2 regions of the Pseudodesulfovibrio hydrargyri genome follow, and region 2 is predicted to be linked to the other one. Evidence: riboswitches for the same ligand, from Rfam matches in the RefSeq annotation. Region 2 holds a riboswitch; the other holds the start of a gene.

The links. A riboswitch is a leader RNA that binds a small molecule or an ion and turns the genes downstream of it on or off. The one in region 2 is predicted to bind cobalamin.
Region 1: it holds a riboswitch for cobalamin, as region 2 does, so the genes downstream of both, metE (5-methyltetrahydropteroyltriglutamate--homocysteine S-methyltransferase) here and BerOc1_RS15570 (sirohydrochlorin cobaltochelatase) in region 2, are expected to answer to the same signal.

What each region holds. Positions count from the first base shown of each region.
Region 1 is NZ_LKAQ01000001.1:793,227-800,986, reverse strand. It holds gene BerOc1_RS03680 (methylenetetrahydrofolate reductase) at 1-590, opposite strand, end outside; gene metE (5-methyltetrahydropteroyltriglutamate--homocysteine S-methyltransferase) at 650-2,920, opposite strand; cobalamin riboswitch at 3,005-3,192, opposite strand; gene BerOc1_RS03670 (flavodoxin) at 3,517-3,957, shown strand; gene tpx (thiol peroxidase) at 4,235-4,753, opposite strand; gene BerOc1_RS03660 (PEP-CTERM sorting domain-containing protein) at 5,122-5,889, shown strand; gene BerOc1_RS03655 (sigma-54-dependent transcriptional regulator) at 6,229-7,653, shown strand; gene BerOc1_RS03650 (hypothetical protein) at 7,728-7,760, shown strand, end outside.
Region 2 is NZ_LKAQ01000004.1:2,436,623-2,444,382, reverse strand. It holds gene BerOc1_RS15595 (L-threonylcarbamoyladenylate synthase) at 361-972, opposite strand; gene BerOc1_RS15590 (TrmH family RNA methyltransferase) at 983-1,573, opposite strand; gene BerOc1_RS15585 (response regulator) at 1,757-2,152, shown strand; gene BerOc1_RS15580 (Hpt domain-containing protein) at 2,168-2,893, shown strand; gene BerOc1_RS15575 (chemotaxis protein CheA) at 2,903-4,588, shown strand; cobalamin riboswitch at 4,602-4,779, shown strand; gene BerOc1_RS15570 (sirohydrochlorin cobaltochelatase) at 4,903-5,877, shown strand; gene BerOc1_RS15565 (FecCD family ABC transporter permease) at 5,882-6,919, shown strand; gene BerOc1_RS15560 (ABC transporter ATP-binding protein) at 6,912-7,697, shown strand; gene BerOc1_RS15555 (ABC transporter substrate-binding protein) at 7,694-7,760, shown strand, end outside.

The sequences.
Region 1 (7,760 bases), on a different contig from region 2:
GTCACGCCCCGGGACTCCAGCCTGCGGACCAGGTCCCGGTAGCGGCGCACGTCGAAGAAGAGCTGGGTCACGGAGAAGTCCGAGCCCGCGTTGAACTTGTGGCAGGTCCAGCGCAGGTCGTCGTCGATGGACGGGGACTCGGGGTGGGCGTCGGGATAGCAGGCCGTGGCCACGCCCATCCCGGGCCAGTCCGCCTTGACGAATTCCACCAGGTCCGAGGCGTGCCGGAAGTCTTTCCAGATGTCCTCCTCGTTGCCCGGCATGTCGCCGCGCAGGGCCAGGACGTCGTGGATGCCCGCGTCCCGGAGCCGGTCGACGTATTCGGCGATGGACCGCTTTTCGGCTCCCACGCAGGTCAGGTGGGACATGACCGTCAGCCCGAACCGCCTGTGCATCTCGGCGGCGATGTCCAGGGTATTGTCACGAAACGAACCTCCGGCCCCGTAGGTCACGGAGGCGAACACCGGGTCGAGTTCGGCCAACCGCTCCACTTGGCCGAAAAAGCGGGGCCACTGCTCCCGCTCCTTGGGCGGAAAGAATTCGAGGGAGAGGAAGGGGGATTTGTCCTTGATGCGGTCGATGATCTTCATGGGGTATCCTTGTCGGGGGCGGGCGGGAAGCCGCCTTCCCGCCCGCTCGGGTTCGGTGGTTATCGTTGTTCCTCGCGCAGCCTGCGGGTCGCCTTGACCATGTTGTCCAGGGAGGCCAGGGTTTCGGGCCAGGCGCGGGTCTTCAGCCCGCAATCCGGATTGACCCACAGCCTGCGGGCCGGGATGACCGCCAGGGCCTTCCGCAGCAGGGAGTGGATCTCGTCCTCGGACGGTACGCGCGGGCTGTGGATGTCGTACACGCCCGGGCCGATGTCCGCCGGGTATTCGTCGGCGTCGAAGTCGTCGAGCAACTCCATCTTGCTGCGGCTGGCCTCGATGCTGATGACGTCCGCATCCATCCTGGCGATGGAGGACAGGATGGCGTTGAATTCGCTGTAGCACATGTGCGAATGGATCTGGGTCTCGTCCCGGACGCCCCCGGCGGCCAGCCGGAAGCAGTCCACGGCCCAGCGCAGGTAGTCGGCCTGCTCGGCCCTGCGGATGGGCATGCCCTCGCGCAGGGCGGCCTCGTCGATCTGGATGGCCTTGATGCCCGCCGTCTCCAGGTCCAGGACCTCGTCGCGCATGGCCAGGGCGATCTGGCGGCAGACCTCGTCGCGCGGCATGTCGTTGCGCACGAAACTCCAGCACAGAATGGTCACCGGGCCGGTGAGCATGCCCTTCATGGGCTTGCCGGTCAGGGACTGGGCGTACACGGCCCAGTCCACGGTCATGGGAGCCGGGCGGGATACGTCGCCGTAAATGACCGGCGGCTTGACGCAGCGGCTGCCGTAACTCTGGACCCAGCCGTTTTGGGTGAAGCAGAATCCCTTGAGCTGCTGGCCGAAGTACTCGACCATGTCGTTGCGCTCGGGCTCGCCGTGGACCAGCACGTCCAGTCCCAGCTCCTCCTGGTGGGCGACCACTTCGGCGATCTCGGCCCGCATGGCCGCGACGTACTCCGTCTCCGTGATTTCGCCCTTGCGGAAGCGCAGCCGCGTGCGGCGGATTTCGGCGGTCTGCGGGTAGGAGCCGATGGTCGTGGTCGGGAACAGGGGGAGTTTCAGCCGCTCATGCTGCGCCTCGGCGCGCACGGCCAGGGGCGAAGTGCGGTCATACATTCCGGGCGTGATCGCCAGGACCCGCTCGCGGACCGCCTTGTCCGCCACGTCGCGGTGCGCGGCACGTGCCAGCAGGGCGTCCTTGTTCTCCTGAAACAGTCCGGGCGCGCCCTTGCCCACGGCGGCCTGCTTCAGGGCCGCGATCTCGGCGCATTTCTGGGCGGCGAAGGCCATCCAGCGTTTGATCTCGGGGTCGAGTCCGGTCTCGCCCGCCGCGTCCACCGGGCAGTGGAGCAGGGAGCAGCTCGAGCCGATCATGAGCCGGTCCGTTTTGACCTGCTGGCGGGCCGTGTTGACCTTGCGCAGGGCGGTTTCCAGTTCGGTCTTCCAGATGTTCCGGCCGTCCACCAAGCCCATGGAAAGGGTCATGTTCGGCGGCAGCTTGCCCAGGATTTCCGTCAACTGGCCCGGTGCGCGGACCAGGTCCGCATGCAGGCCGTCCACGGGCAGGGCCAGGGCCGTGTCCAGGTTGTCGCCCGGCGCGCCGAAATAGGTGGCCAGGAGCAGCCGGGAGCTGATTGCCGCTTCGCGGATGCGCGCGTACGCCGCGGCAAAGGCAGCCTTGGCCTTGTCGGAGAGGTCCGTGCACAGGATGGGCTCGTCCAGCTGGATCCAGGCGCACAGCCCGTCCAGCTCGCGGATGACCGCACAATAGGCGTCCACCAGGGAGTCGAGGTGCGCCCAGCGGTCGCAGCCGTCGACCTCCTTGGCCAGCAGCAGGAAGGTTAGCGGACCGACCAGGACCGGTTTGGGGGAGAGCCCCAGGGACCGGGCCGACTCCACCGCCTCGAGAAGGCGGCTGCCGGTCTTGGCGAAGGTGGTGTCCGGGGCCAGTTCCGGGACGATGTAGTGGTAATTGGTGTCGAACCACTTGGTCATCTCCATGGCCGGAATGCCGTGTTCGGCGTCGCCCCGGGCCATGTGGAAGTAGGTCTCAAGGTCTACCTCGCCGCCGCCCCGGCCAAAGCGGGGCGGGACCGCGCCGAGCATGGCGGCCGTGTCGAGGACGTGGTCGTACAGGGAAAAGTCGCCCACCGGGACAAGGTCCAGCCCGGCCCCGGCCTGGACGGCCCAGTGCCGTTTTTGCAATTCGTCGGCCGTGGCGGCCAGATCGGCTTCGGGAATCTCGCCCCGCCAGTACTTTTCCAGGGCCCATTTCAGTTCCCGGTCGATCCCCATGCGGGGAAATCCCAAAACGTGCGCGTGCATGTCTGCTCCATGGTTACGGGTGAAAATCAGTCTGCGCCCGCCTCGCGACGCCGACCGCCGCGGGTGGCCGGGTGTGGTCGCGAAGTGGTGCGCATCCCGGCAAGACGTCTTCTGGCTTCCGGCCCCATCATGTTGATTCCCTTCCCGAATCCGGTGGTCCTCAACGAGTTATGCCGGTTACAGCGGCCCGTCCGCAGCGGTCTTTCACCGCTTTCCGTTTCTTGCCATATCCTTATATCAAGATGTATTGATATTTGAACATGCGACAAATGGCAAGCATTTGTTCGACGCAGCGGGAGGCTGTGCGCGGGCAGCACTGGACCGGTTGAGCTCCCCGCAGGCTGAAAAGGCGAGAACGGGAAGGCGGCGAAGTTGGAAAAGTGGGTGGTTGACAAATGGCGGACAGCCTCCTATTTTTCGTGAAAATGATTTTCACTTTCACTATAGGCAATTGACATGGGGCATTCGCGACTACGGATGCCAGCCTAACCGCCGGAGCTGGAGTTGAACATGATTTCCTCTTTCCCTTCATACTGTATCGGGCCCGGCGAGGGCCCGTGCGCACGAGACAACTTCAACGCAACGAGGAAAACACCATGGGCAAGGTATTGATCGTCTACGGTTCGACCACCGGCAACACCGAGAGCGTGGCGGACGCCATCGCGAAATTCCTGGAGAAGAACGGACGGAAAGTGGAGGCCAGGAATGCGGCCGACGTGGCCGTGGAGGATATGGCCGACGGCTTCGACGCCGTGCTCCTCGGCTCTTCCACCTGGGGCGACGACTCCATCGAGCTCCAGGACGACTTCATCCCGGTCTACGACAACCTGGACAAGGCCGGGCTGCAAGGGAAGAAGGTCGCGGTCTTCGGTTGCGGCGATTCGTCCTACGAGTACTTTTGCGGGGCGGTGGACGCCATCGAGGAGAAGGCCGAGGATCTGGGCGCGGTCCTGGTCGGCGATTCCCTGAAGATCGACGGAGACCCCGACATGGGGGATGTCACTGCCTGGGCCGGAACCATCCTGCCCGGATTGTAGCGCCGCGCCCGTCTGCGCCTTCGGAAAAGACGGTCGCTTCGGCAAGGGCAAAGGCTTGGAAGGATATCCTTCCAAGCCTTTTTTCGAGGAGATCGGGGTGCGGTGGGAGGGGGGGGCAGTGGATGACGGGCCGTGAGGACGCCGGTAAGGTGGTGTCAAACTTTCCGACAGGCCTTGACGGCGCGGCCGGGAAGGTCGGGATCCTCCGCCGCAGGACATGAAAAAGCCCGGAAGTTTTGCTTCCGGGCCAAAATGCCGTGCGCAGCGCGGGGACGGATCAGCCGATCAGTTCGCGGACGACCTTGAGAGCGGCCTCGTAGTCGGGCTCCTCGGTGACTTCCTTCAGGTACTGGACGTAGGCGATCTTGCCGTCCTTGCCCACCACGAAGACCGCGCGGGTCAGAAGGCGCAATTCCTTGATGAGGGTGCCCCAGTTCTCTCCGAAGGAGGCCTGGGCGTGGTCGGACAGGGTCTGTACGGCCTCGATTCCGGCCGCGCCGCACCACCGGGCCTGGGCAAAGGGCAGGTCCATGCTGACGGTCAGGATTTTCACGTCGTCGCCGAGCGCCGTGGCCTCGGTGTTGAAGCGACGCGTCTCCATGTCGCACACGGGGGTGTCCAGGGAGGGCACCGAGGCGATGACCAGCACCTTGCCGGAAAAGTCGGCCAGGGTGGCGGGTTTCAGCGCGTTGGTGATCACGGTGAAGTCGGGAGCGGTGTCGCCGACTTTGACTTCAGGGCCTATGAGGGTCAGCGGATTGCCTTTGAACGTGATGATTTCGGTTCTTTCAACCATGATATTGGCTCCTTTCACGAATGTGGGTTGGTCGTTCTCATTCAAATAAGTATCCACAATGGCGAGTAAAGGTGCAACCAATAATTGTTCTCGTTCTTTTTTGCGGGGTTGGGCGGACTCAGCCCCCTTCCCGGACAGGCCGACCCTGTCGGTTATCGGCGGTTGGCCCGTTTTTTTTCACATTCCATGGTTAAAATCTATGGCATCATGTTCAAACAAGCACAAAATGTAAGAGAGTCCGACAAAATGTCGGGTAAAATGACATTTTTCATACGTTCAGGACGTCAAAACCCGTGTTTTACATGTCTGGCATGTTTTGTGCTTATTTCCGGTAAGAAAAAAACGGGGAATTCAACGTGGGAGACACCATGAAACGCCTTATTGCAATAGCTCTGTTCGCCATCTGCCTGCTCCAGGCCCCGTACGCCCGGGCGTATTCGGTGGCGTTCGGGGACGATGTGAATTACTGGTCCGGATACGGGAACCGCAACCGGGACGTTGTCAACGGCTGGTGGGTCCCGCAAAACAACCGGGATGTCATCGGGACCCCGGACATTACCGGCGGCAACTTCATCTTCGACGGCCACACCCTTTCCGGAATCCAATTGAACTACTCGAGCACCAGCCGGAGTCTCGTTCCCGGCGACTGGTTCTTCGATACGAATCAGGACGGGGCGTGGGACTATGTCCTGCACCACACGCTGCGGGTCTTTGGGGACGGGTCCATCTCCAGGGAGGAGTTCGGCTACGGCCTGTTCGCCTTGGATGATCTGTCCTATGAAAACGGCAATCGGGTCGGCTACCAGGAGTCCTTCTGGCCCCGGGGCGCAGAGGGCAGGCATGATCACCCGGTCCGGGCCTGGGTCGACCTGGATGACGTCCTGTCGGACGTCGGCTACGACGGCTGGGATTACTGGATCGCGGAAAACAGCCTGGGCGAGACCAATTGGTCCGACATCAACCTCGATTTCTCGGGAATCAGGGCGTTTACCTACGGTTTCGCCATGACCTGCGGCAACGACGTGCTCTTCGGCGAGGCCCTGGTCCCCGCTCCCGAACCCTCCACCTTCCTGCTGCTCGGCTTTGGCGGCCTGGGGCTGCTGCTCTACGGTCGCAGGAGAAAGCGCTTTTTCTGATCCGCGTCCACCGTTAAAGTAATGGAAGGCCGGACAGTCCGCGGACTGTCCGGCCTTTTTGCCGGCGGTGCTCCCGCCCGGCTTTCGGCGTTCGGCATCGTCCTTCACGAATTCGAACCGGAAAGTCTTGAAAAATCGGAGAAGAGGGGTATGCTGAAAGCAAGGGGTTACACGGGTTTTTAACCCTGCGGAGGGTCTTTGTCCGGGAAAAACGGAAACGGGAGTTTCTCCTATGGACAGAAAAAACGCGCCTATGTATAGAATCGCTAACTTTTGTCCGGTATCCGTTGTCCGCAGGGCCGCAGGTCAGGGATAGGAAATTGTGGAGTGGAGTCTTTAGTGGGAAAGATATTACTCATAGATGACGACCCGTTCCAATGCGCCGTCGTCGAGTCCATCGTCAAGAAGATGGGCTACGACTGCCATTGCGTGTATTCCGGGATAGAAGGGCTGACGCTCCTCAAGAGCAGCCACTTCGACATCATCTTTCTGGACCTCAACCTCCACGAGGGCAGCGGGCTGGCCCACATCCCCCGTCTGACCGAGCTCGACCCCGACGTGGATATCGTCATGCTCACCGGAGAGCCGGATACCGACTACATCTCCCAGGCCTTTGCCGCAGGGGTCAAGGATTACCTGGTCAAGCCGATCAAGGAGGAACGCTTCCGTCAGGTCATCCAGAATCTGCTGCAGCAGAAGACCGTCCGGAAAGAGCGGACCGAGACCCTGATCCGCGACGAGATCATCGGCGATAGCCCCGCCCTGAACCAGTGCCTCGAACGGCTGGCCATCTCCGCCAAGGGCAACGGCAACGTGCTCATCACCGGCGAGACCGGGACCGGCAAGGAGCTCTTTGCCCGGGCGCTGCACAACAACAGCGACCGCAAGGACAAGCGGTACATCGTGGTGGACTGCACCAATCTCCCTTCGACGCTGGCCGAGAGCCTGCTGTTCGGCCACTCCAAGGGGTCCTTCACCGGGGCGGACCAGGACCGCAAGGGGCTGTTCCACCTGGCCCACGGCGGAACCTTGTTCCTGGACGAGATCGGCGATCTCGACCTGGGTATCCAGAAGTCCCTGCTCCGCGTCCTGCAGGAGAAGACCTTCCGCCCGCTCAGTTCCAGCAAGGAGGTCTACAGCGATTTCAGGCTGGTGGCGGCCACCAACCGGAATCTCGAGGAGATGGTCGCCCGGGGCGAATTCCGCAGCGACCTCTATTACCGGTTGCAGAGCGTGATCATCGACCTGCCGCCCCTGCGCGAACGCAACGGCGACATCGAGATGCTGACCCGGCACTACCTGCCCTCCCTGTGCAAAGAGAACGGCATGGAGGCGAAGGAGGTCGATCCCCAGTTCATCGAGACCCTGCGGCTTTACGACTGGCCCGGCAACGTGCGCGAGCTGGTCAACGTCCTCCACGTCTCGCTGCAGAAGGCCCGCTTCTCCAAGTACTTGAATATCTACCATCTTCCCCAGCAGTTGCGCATGCGCCGCGTGTTTCAAGACATGGGCGAAAACGGCCAGCCCACGCAGGACGCGGGCGTCATGCCGAGCCAGTTCTCCCTGCCCGCCACGGTGGAGGACTTCCCGATCATGAAGGCGGCACGCCAGGAAGCGGTGGAGGCCATGGAACAGGCCTACCTCGTGCGGCTGGTTCAGCTCAGCGACGCCTCCATCTCCACGGCCTGCAAGCTCTCCGGCCTTTCCCGCGCCCGCCTGTACGAGCTGTTGAGCAAGCACAACCTGTCCCTGAAAAGCAGCTGACGCGCCCTGATCGGCCGTCTTGATTTTTTCCGCAGGTCGCGTCTTTTTGGCGCGAAATTTGCTTTCAAAATTACATGTACGACTACAAGATCAATAAACGGATGCAT
Region 2 (7,760 bases):
CCGGCGCGGCATCAGAGGAAAAGATTGACTACGATTTCATCAACATACTGTTTTTAAAGACAATATATATTCATGCGAAACCATACGAGAAAGGCTTCATCGGACCATCCGGTGAAGCCTTGGCTTTCTCGTGTGCAAATAAAAGGAAGAACTTGTTTAGGATACAGCAATGGCCGTGCCAACGTCGTTTAAATTGGATATATTTCATATATATCATATAAAATCAGTAAATTACAGTAAAGAGAAAAGAAAAATAAAAAATCCTGCGCCCGGAAAAGGGTACAAGATTTTTTACCTCGGACCGGCAACGGTCCATTTCCCGTGAAGGCGGGTTCAAGTTTTTTGACCCGCCCGAACGGATCAGGCGTTGCGCACGGCCACGGAAAACCCCTTGTCGCAGAGTTTCTTGATGGATATCTCGCCCTCGCGGATGATCTCCAGCTGGCTGGAGCCGAGCATGCGGACCACGGTGGACGGTTTGTGGCCGCGCGGCCACGGCGGGTCGAAGTAGGCGCCGTCGACCATTTCCAGGAGCGCGGGATCGATGTCCTCGGGCATGGCCGCCGGAGGCTTGCCCGACAGATTGGCGCTGGTGGCCACGATGGGCTTGCGGAACCGGCGCGACAGCTCCGAGGCAAAGGGATGGCCGGACCAGCGCACCGAGGTGTAGCCCTCCTCGTCGGACAGCCAGGCGGGCAGTCCGGGCAGAGCCTTGACCAGGATGGACAGCGGGCCGGGCCAGAACGCACCGGCCAGGTCCAGCAGGGAGCGGGACTTTTCGGCGGTGACCAGGTCGAGCATGTCCAGCCCGCCGATGATCAGCGGCAGGGGCCGTTCCTCGGAGCGTCCCTTGACGTGGGCCACGCGGTCGCAGGCCTTCTCGCTGGTGGCGTCGCAGCCCAGCGCGTAGAGGGTTTCGGTGGGGTATATGACGATGCCGTTGGAACGCAGGGCCTTGAGCAACTCTTGCATGACTCTCTCCTTACCTCGAATACCATTGGGTTTTGAGCGATTCCAGTTCCTCCCGGGAGAAGGAGGGTTGGTCGTACATGCCGGCGGCGTTCCGCTGGGTGAACGCCTGATACAATATGATGGCCGCGGCCACCGAGACGTTGAAGCTCTGGACCATGCCCTGCATGGGGATGTAGACCTCGTCCGGGACCAGCCTGGCCAGATCCGGCGAAGTGCCCCGGTGCTCGTTGCTCAGGATGACCGCCGTGGGCCGGGTGAAGTCGATGTCCATGACCGGCCGGGCCGTGTCCGAAAACCCGGTGCGCAGGATGCGCATGCCCTGCCCCTTCAGTTCGGCGACCATCTCGGCCGCGTCCACGTGCTCGGTGCGCTCGATCCATTTCTTGGCCGAGGCCGAACTCTTCTGGGCCAGGTCGGGCCACTGCGAGTCAGTGTAGTACAAGTGCACCCCGGCCACGCCGAAGGCGTCGCAACTCCTGAGGACCGCCGAAACATTGTGGGGGTCCCAGATGTTGTCCATGATCAGGGTCAGGTCCCGCTGCCGCCTGGACAGCACCGCGTCGATGCGTTTTTTCCTTTCTTCCGTTATCTGTCTGGGCATGCGGCGTTGGTATCCATTCTGCAATGGTTTGGCAACCCCGGACCCCCTCCCTGGGTGTCGCAACCGGCCAGATTATAATGTGATGCGAGTTATAAATTCCTATCATCATATTGACATTTTTTCATTTTACGTAGGAAAAGAAGATGTGAATTCTCTTTCCAAGACAAGAAAGCGGAGAACGAAATGCGTGCACTTATTGTCGAAGACGAATTCCTAAGCCGCAAGGTCCTGCGGTCGTTCCTGATGACCCTCTTCGAGGTGGACATCGTGGTCAACGGCCGGGAGGCGGTCGAGGCGTTCAAGCTGGGCCATGACGAAAACAGGCCGTACGACCTGATCCTCATGGACATCATGATGCCCGAGGTGGACGGGATAGAGGCGTTGCAGAAGATTCGGGCCCTCGAGACAAAGCACAACTACCGGCCGAGGGTCAAGGTGATCATGACCACGGCCCTGGACGACCCCCGGACGGTCATCCGAACCTTCCACGACGGCGAGGCTTCGGCCTACATCGTCAAGCCGGTCGCCAAAGACAAGTTGTACGCCGAGCTGGAAAAGCTCGGGCTCCTGCACAAGTAAAGCCGAGGACCCGTCATGAGCGAAGACCCGATGGTCGAGGAGTTCTTCTCCGAAGTCAACGACAAGTATTACCCCCAGGTAATGGAGGGACTCGAACTGCTCGAGGGCGACGATCTGAGCCAGGGCATCGAGATCCTGGCCCGCCCCCTGCACACCATCAAGGGCGTAACCGGGTTCATGGCGGGCTTTGAAGAGGCTTCCCACTTCACTCACAAGATAGAGGATTTCCTGAAGAAGGTGCAGTCCGGCGAGGTCGAGTCGACGCCGGGCAACGTGACCCTGCTCTCGCGCGGGGTGAACATGATCTTCCAGGTTCTGGAACAACTCAGGGAGGGCGACACGGACACCGGTGAGCGCGAGGAGGTCCTGTCCCTGATCAAGGAGGCGTCCTCCAGCGAACAGGCCGAGGGCGAGTCGCTCGGCGCGGGTGTGGACGTGGAGACCCGGGACGGGGTGACCGTGATCACGGTCAAGGACCCGCGCGTCCACCTGGAGGGCCACTTCAAACCGATCATCTCCGCCATCCTGTCCATCGAGCCCGGCGACCCGGTGCTCCTGGACCTCGGCGGGGTGCTGACCTTCGGCTCCGGGGCTTGGGCCGCCGTGGCCAGCATGGGCACGACCTTCAAGATCGCGGCCTGCAACCTCTCCCCGGACGCCAAGCAGACGCTTATCGGGTGGGGCCTCGACAAAACCATTTCCATATATCCCGACAGGGAAACCTACTTCACCGCGCAATAAGGGGAAGCCATGCAGGACAGCATCATCCAGTGCATCGAGGACATCGAACAGCAGATCCTCGAAGTTGACGCCACCGGCCAGGGGGTCGAGGCGGTGGTGGACGCACTCGGCCTGTCTTGCATGCAGCTCTCCTCCGCCGGGGTCATCGCCCTGCTGGACATGCTCAAGGACGGCATCACGCCGGTCAACAGCGAGATCATCACCTCCCTGCTCGGCATCTGCGAGGCCCAGAAGAAGTTCTTTTTCGCCCTGGGCGGCCTGCTCGAGGGCAGCGCCGACGCCCTGGCCAAGATCAAGACCTCGCCGTCCGCCCCGGTGATCGAGGAGTCCGAGGAGGACGCGGCCAAGGCCTTCGAGGAACCGCCCACGGCCGAGGCCGACGTGCCCGAGGAAGAGGAAGCGGGCACCGAATCCAAACCCGACTCCAAGGCGGACGCCAAGGCCGAGTCCAAGTCCGACTCCAAGGCGGACGCCAAGTCCGCAACCTCGGCCATCTCCTCCATCCGCGTGGCCACCGACCGGCTCGACCGGGTCATCGAACTGGTCGGCAAGCTCATGGTCACCTACGCGGTCATCGCCCAGGGCGGGGCCACCAGCATGACCCAGATGGCCTCCAGCCTGCGCGAGCTGGACAACGTCATCACCCGGCTCCAGCAGGAGGTCAACGCCATCCGCCTGGTGCCGCTCAAGCAGATTTTCATGCCCATGCACCGGCTGGTCAAGAGCCTGTCCCAGAAGATCGGCAAGAAGCTCGACTTCGAGGTCAAGGGCGACGACCTGGCCCTGGACAAGACCATCGTGGAATCCCTGAACGAACCCCTGGTCCACCTGCTCCGCAACGCCGTGGACCACGGCCTGGAAGACCCCGAGGGACGCAAGGCCGCGGGCAAGCCGGAAAGCGGCACCGTGACCCTGTCCGCCTGGCGCAAGGGCGACAGCGCCTTCATCCAGGTCAGCGACGACGGGCGCGGCCTGGACCCGGACCGCATCCTGGCCAAGGCGCTGGAAAAGGGGCTGGCCGACCCGGACAAGGAGTACGAGACCGAGGAGATTCTCCAGTTCGTGCTCCAGAGCGGCTTCTCCACGGCCGAAAAGATCACCGACGTGTCCGGGCGCGGCGTGGGCATGGACGCCGTGGTCAACGCCATCAAGGTCGCCCTGGACGGCGAGGTGTCCATCAAGAGCACGCTCGGCAAGGGCGCGTCCTTCACCATCGTCATCCCCCTGGACCGCTCGGCCAACGAGGGCATCGTGGACGCCCTGGTCTGCAAGGTGGGCGGCGACACCTTCATCATGCCCAGCCGCGACGTGGTCGAGATATACATGCCCCGGCACAACGACGTGGTCGAACTGCCCGACGGCCGCGAGACCGTGGACGTGCGCGGCGAGATCCACTCCCTGCTCCGGCTGGCCGACCTCCTGGAACTGACCCCGGAGATCGACAACATCGAGATGGCCCAGGCCATCGTGGTCCGGGTGGGCGACTACAAGGGGGCCATCCTGGTGGACGAAGTGCTCCGCCAGCAGCAGGTGGTCATCACCGGCTTCACCGTGCCGGTGCAGGAAATCTTCGACATCCCCATCCTGGGCTACGGCATGATGGGCGAATCCGACGCCCTGGTCATCAACGCCGAGGAAATGATCCAGCAATTCCAGGAACGCATCGCCAAGGCCGCCGACTCCTCCTTGACATAACCGCCGCCCGGAGCATAATCCTCAATCTTCAGGTGTCCTCGGACTCAATAGGGAATCCCGTGCGAATCGGGAGCGGACCCGCCGCCGTGACGTCCTGCCGAACCGCTGCCATTCATGCCACTGGGGTTTCCCCTGGGAAGGCGGCAGCGGGAGGGACCAGCCGGAAGACCTGCCTGAAGCGCGCAAAGGACTTGCCACGGTGGTACGTGGGCTTGCCGCCGAGGTATCGAAGGGAATAATACGGACCCCTTCCTCTGAATTCGATGAGGAAGGGGTTTTTCATTTCCCTCACCCGCCCCTTTTGGAGAACATTGATGACCTTGTTCAGAAACTCCATCTTCCTCCTGCTCGCCCTGCTGCTGGCCGTCCCGGCGCAGGCCGGGCACCACGACGAGGGCCCGGCCAAACCGGCCATCGTCCTGGCCGCCTTCGGCACCTCCTATCCCGAAGCGGTCAAATCCATCCTGAACATCAAGACCAAGGTGGAAGCGGCCAACCCCGGCGTGCCCGTGCGCCTGGCCTTCACCTCCAACATCATCCGCCACATCTGGCAGAAGCGTCAGGACGACGCGGCCTGGAAAACGGCGCACGCCGACATCCCCGAGGAAGTCCTGTACGTCAAGCACCCGCTGGCCACCATCGCGGACCTCCAGAACGACGGCTACCGCGACGTCACCGTGCAGTCCCTGCACGTTTTCGCGGGCGAGGAGTTCAACGACCTGCTCGCCCTGATCGGCGGGCTCAAGGCCATCCGCACCCTCAAGGCCAAGAACATGCCCTTCGCCCGGCTCGCCGTCGGCCGCCCGGCCCTGGGCATGCCCGGCACGGAATATCCGTACACCGAGGACATGGCCCGGGCCGCCAAGATCCTCAAGGACGACGTGGACCAGGCCAAAAAGCTTGGCGCTGCCCTGGTCTACATGGGCCACGGCAACGACTTCTTCTCCACGGGCATCTATGCGGAATTCCAGAAGGTGCTCCAGGCTGAATACGGCTACCCCATCTTCATCGGCTGCGTGGAGGGCTATCCGGCCTTCGACGACATGGAGGCGCAGCTCAAGGGCGCGGGCAAGAAAAAGGTCCTGCTCAAGCCGTTCATGATCGTGGCCGGGGACCACGCCTCCAACGACATGGCCGGCAACGAGGACGACTCCTGGAAGACCATGCTGACCAAGCGGGGCTACACGGTGACCACCGACCTGCGCGGCCTGGGCATGCTCGACGGCTGGGCCGACATCTACGTGGACCATCTCAAGGACGCCATGGCCGCAACGCCGGGCGCGCAATAGGATCATGACGACCGCCGCCTCCCGTACCCCCCTGCGCAACGGCCTGACCGTGGCCCTGCTCGCCGCCGTGCTTGCCGGGCTGGGCCTGGCCGCCTGCGGCCTGGGAGTCATCCCCATCCCGCCGGACGAGATCCTGCGCGGGCTGCTGGACGGGCTGAGGGGGGCGGCGGATTCCCTGAGCGCCACCACGGCGGGCATCCTTTTCGACGTCCGCCTGCCGCGCATCCTGACCTGTACGGCCGTGGGCTTCGGCCTGGCCGTGGCGGGCGCTGTCTTCCAGGGGCTGCTGCTCAACCCCCTGGCCGACCCGTTCACCCTGGGCGTGTCCTCGGGCGCGGCCTTCGGCGCGGCCCTGGCCCTGCTCCTGGGGCTCTCCTTTTTCGGACCGGCCACCCTCCTGGTCCTGGCCTTTGCGGGCGCGGCCCTGACCTTAGCCGCCGTCATCTCGCTGGCCGGGCGGGACGGCGAGCTGTCCCCGGCCTCGCTCATCCTGGCCGGGGTCATCGTCTCGGCCATCCTCTCGGCGGGCATCAGCTTCATCAAGTACCTGGCCGATGAGCGGGTTTCGGTCATCGTCTTCTGGCTCATGGGCAGCTTCGTGGGCCGGACCCTGGGCGACGCCGCCCTGGCCGGCTTCGCCGCGCTGACGGCCTTCGCGGTCTGCCTCTACTACGGCCGCGACCTGAACATCATGAGCCTGGGAACCCGCTCGGCCCGCAGCCTGGGCGTGGACACCGGCCGGGTGCGCCTGATCCTGCTGGTGACCGCCTCCCTGGTCAGCGCGGTCTGCGTGTCCGTGAGCGGGATCATCGGCTTCGTCGGGCTGATTGTTCCGCACCTGATGCGCATGGTCGTGGGCCCGGACAACCGCTGGCTGCTGCCCGCCTCGGGCCTGGGCGGGGCCATCCTGCTCCTGCTGGCCGACACCGTGACCCGCGCGCTGCTGCCCCACGAGGTGCCCATCGGCGTGCTCACCGCGCTCATCGGCGGCCCGGTCTTCTGCTGGATATTCAGCCGCTCCCGGAGGCTGGCCCGTGGATAGCGCCACCTTCACCCTGCAGGACCTCGGCTTCTCCTACGGCGACACGCCGGTCCTGCACGGCCTGGACCTGGGCTTTGCCCCGGGCATGGTCCACGGGGTCGTCGGGCCCAACGGCAGCGGCAAGTCCACCCTGCTCGGCCTGCTGGCCGGGCTGATCGCGCCCACCTCGGGCGCGGTGCGCCTCAACGGCGAGGACGTGTCCGGCTGTCCTCCGGCCCGGCTGGCCGCACGCTGCGCCCTGGTCTCCCAGGACCAGCCCCTGCGCTTCCCGTTCACCGTGGCCGAGACCGTGCTCATGGGGCGGCACCCGCACATTCCCCGGTTCAGCCGCCCTTCGCTGCGCGACATGGAACGCGTGGAACAGGCCCTGGCCGGCATGGACCTCTCAAGCCTGCGCCACCGTCCCGTGGCCGACCTGTCCGGGGGCGAGCGCCAGCGCACCGCCGTGGCGCGCGGTCTGGCCCAGGACACCCCGGCCCTGCTCCTGGACGAACCCACCTCGGCCATGGACATCCGCCACGCCATGGCGACCATGGAGGAGCTCGCCCGGCTGGCCGGAACGGGCCGCACCGTGGTGGCCGTGCTCCACGACCTGAACCTGGCCGCGCGGTACTGCGACAACCTGGTCATGCTGGACAAAGGGGCCGTTCACGCCTATGGCAACGTGTCCCGCACGCTCACTCCCGAAAACATCCACGCGGTCTTCGGCGTGCGCGCAGCCGTTCTGGAAACCGAATACGGACCGCACATCGCCTATATCCAAGGAAACCGATCTTGAAACGCCTCTTCTTCACCTTCGCCTTCATCCTGCTCCTCTGTTCCACCGCCCAGGCCCGGACCA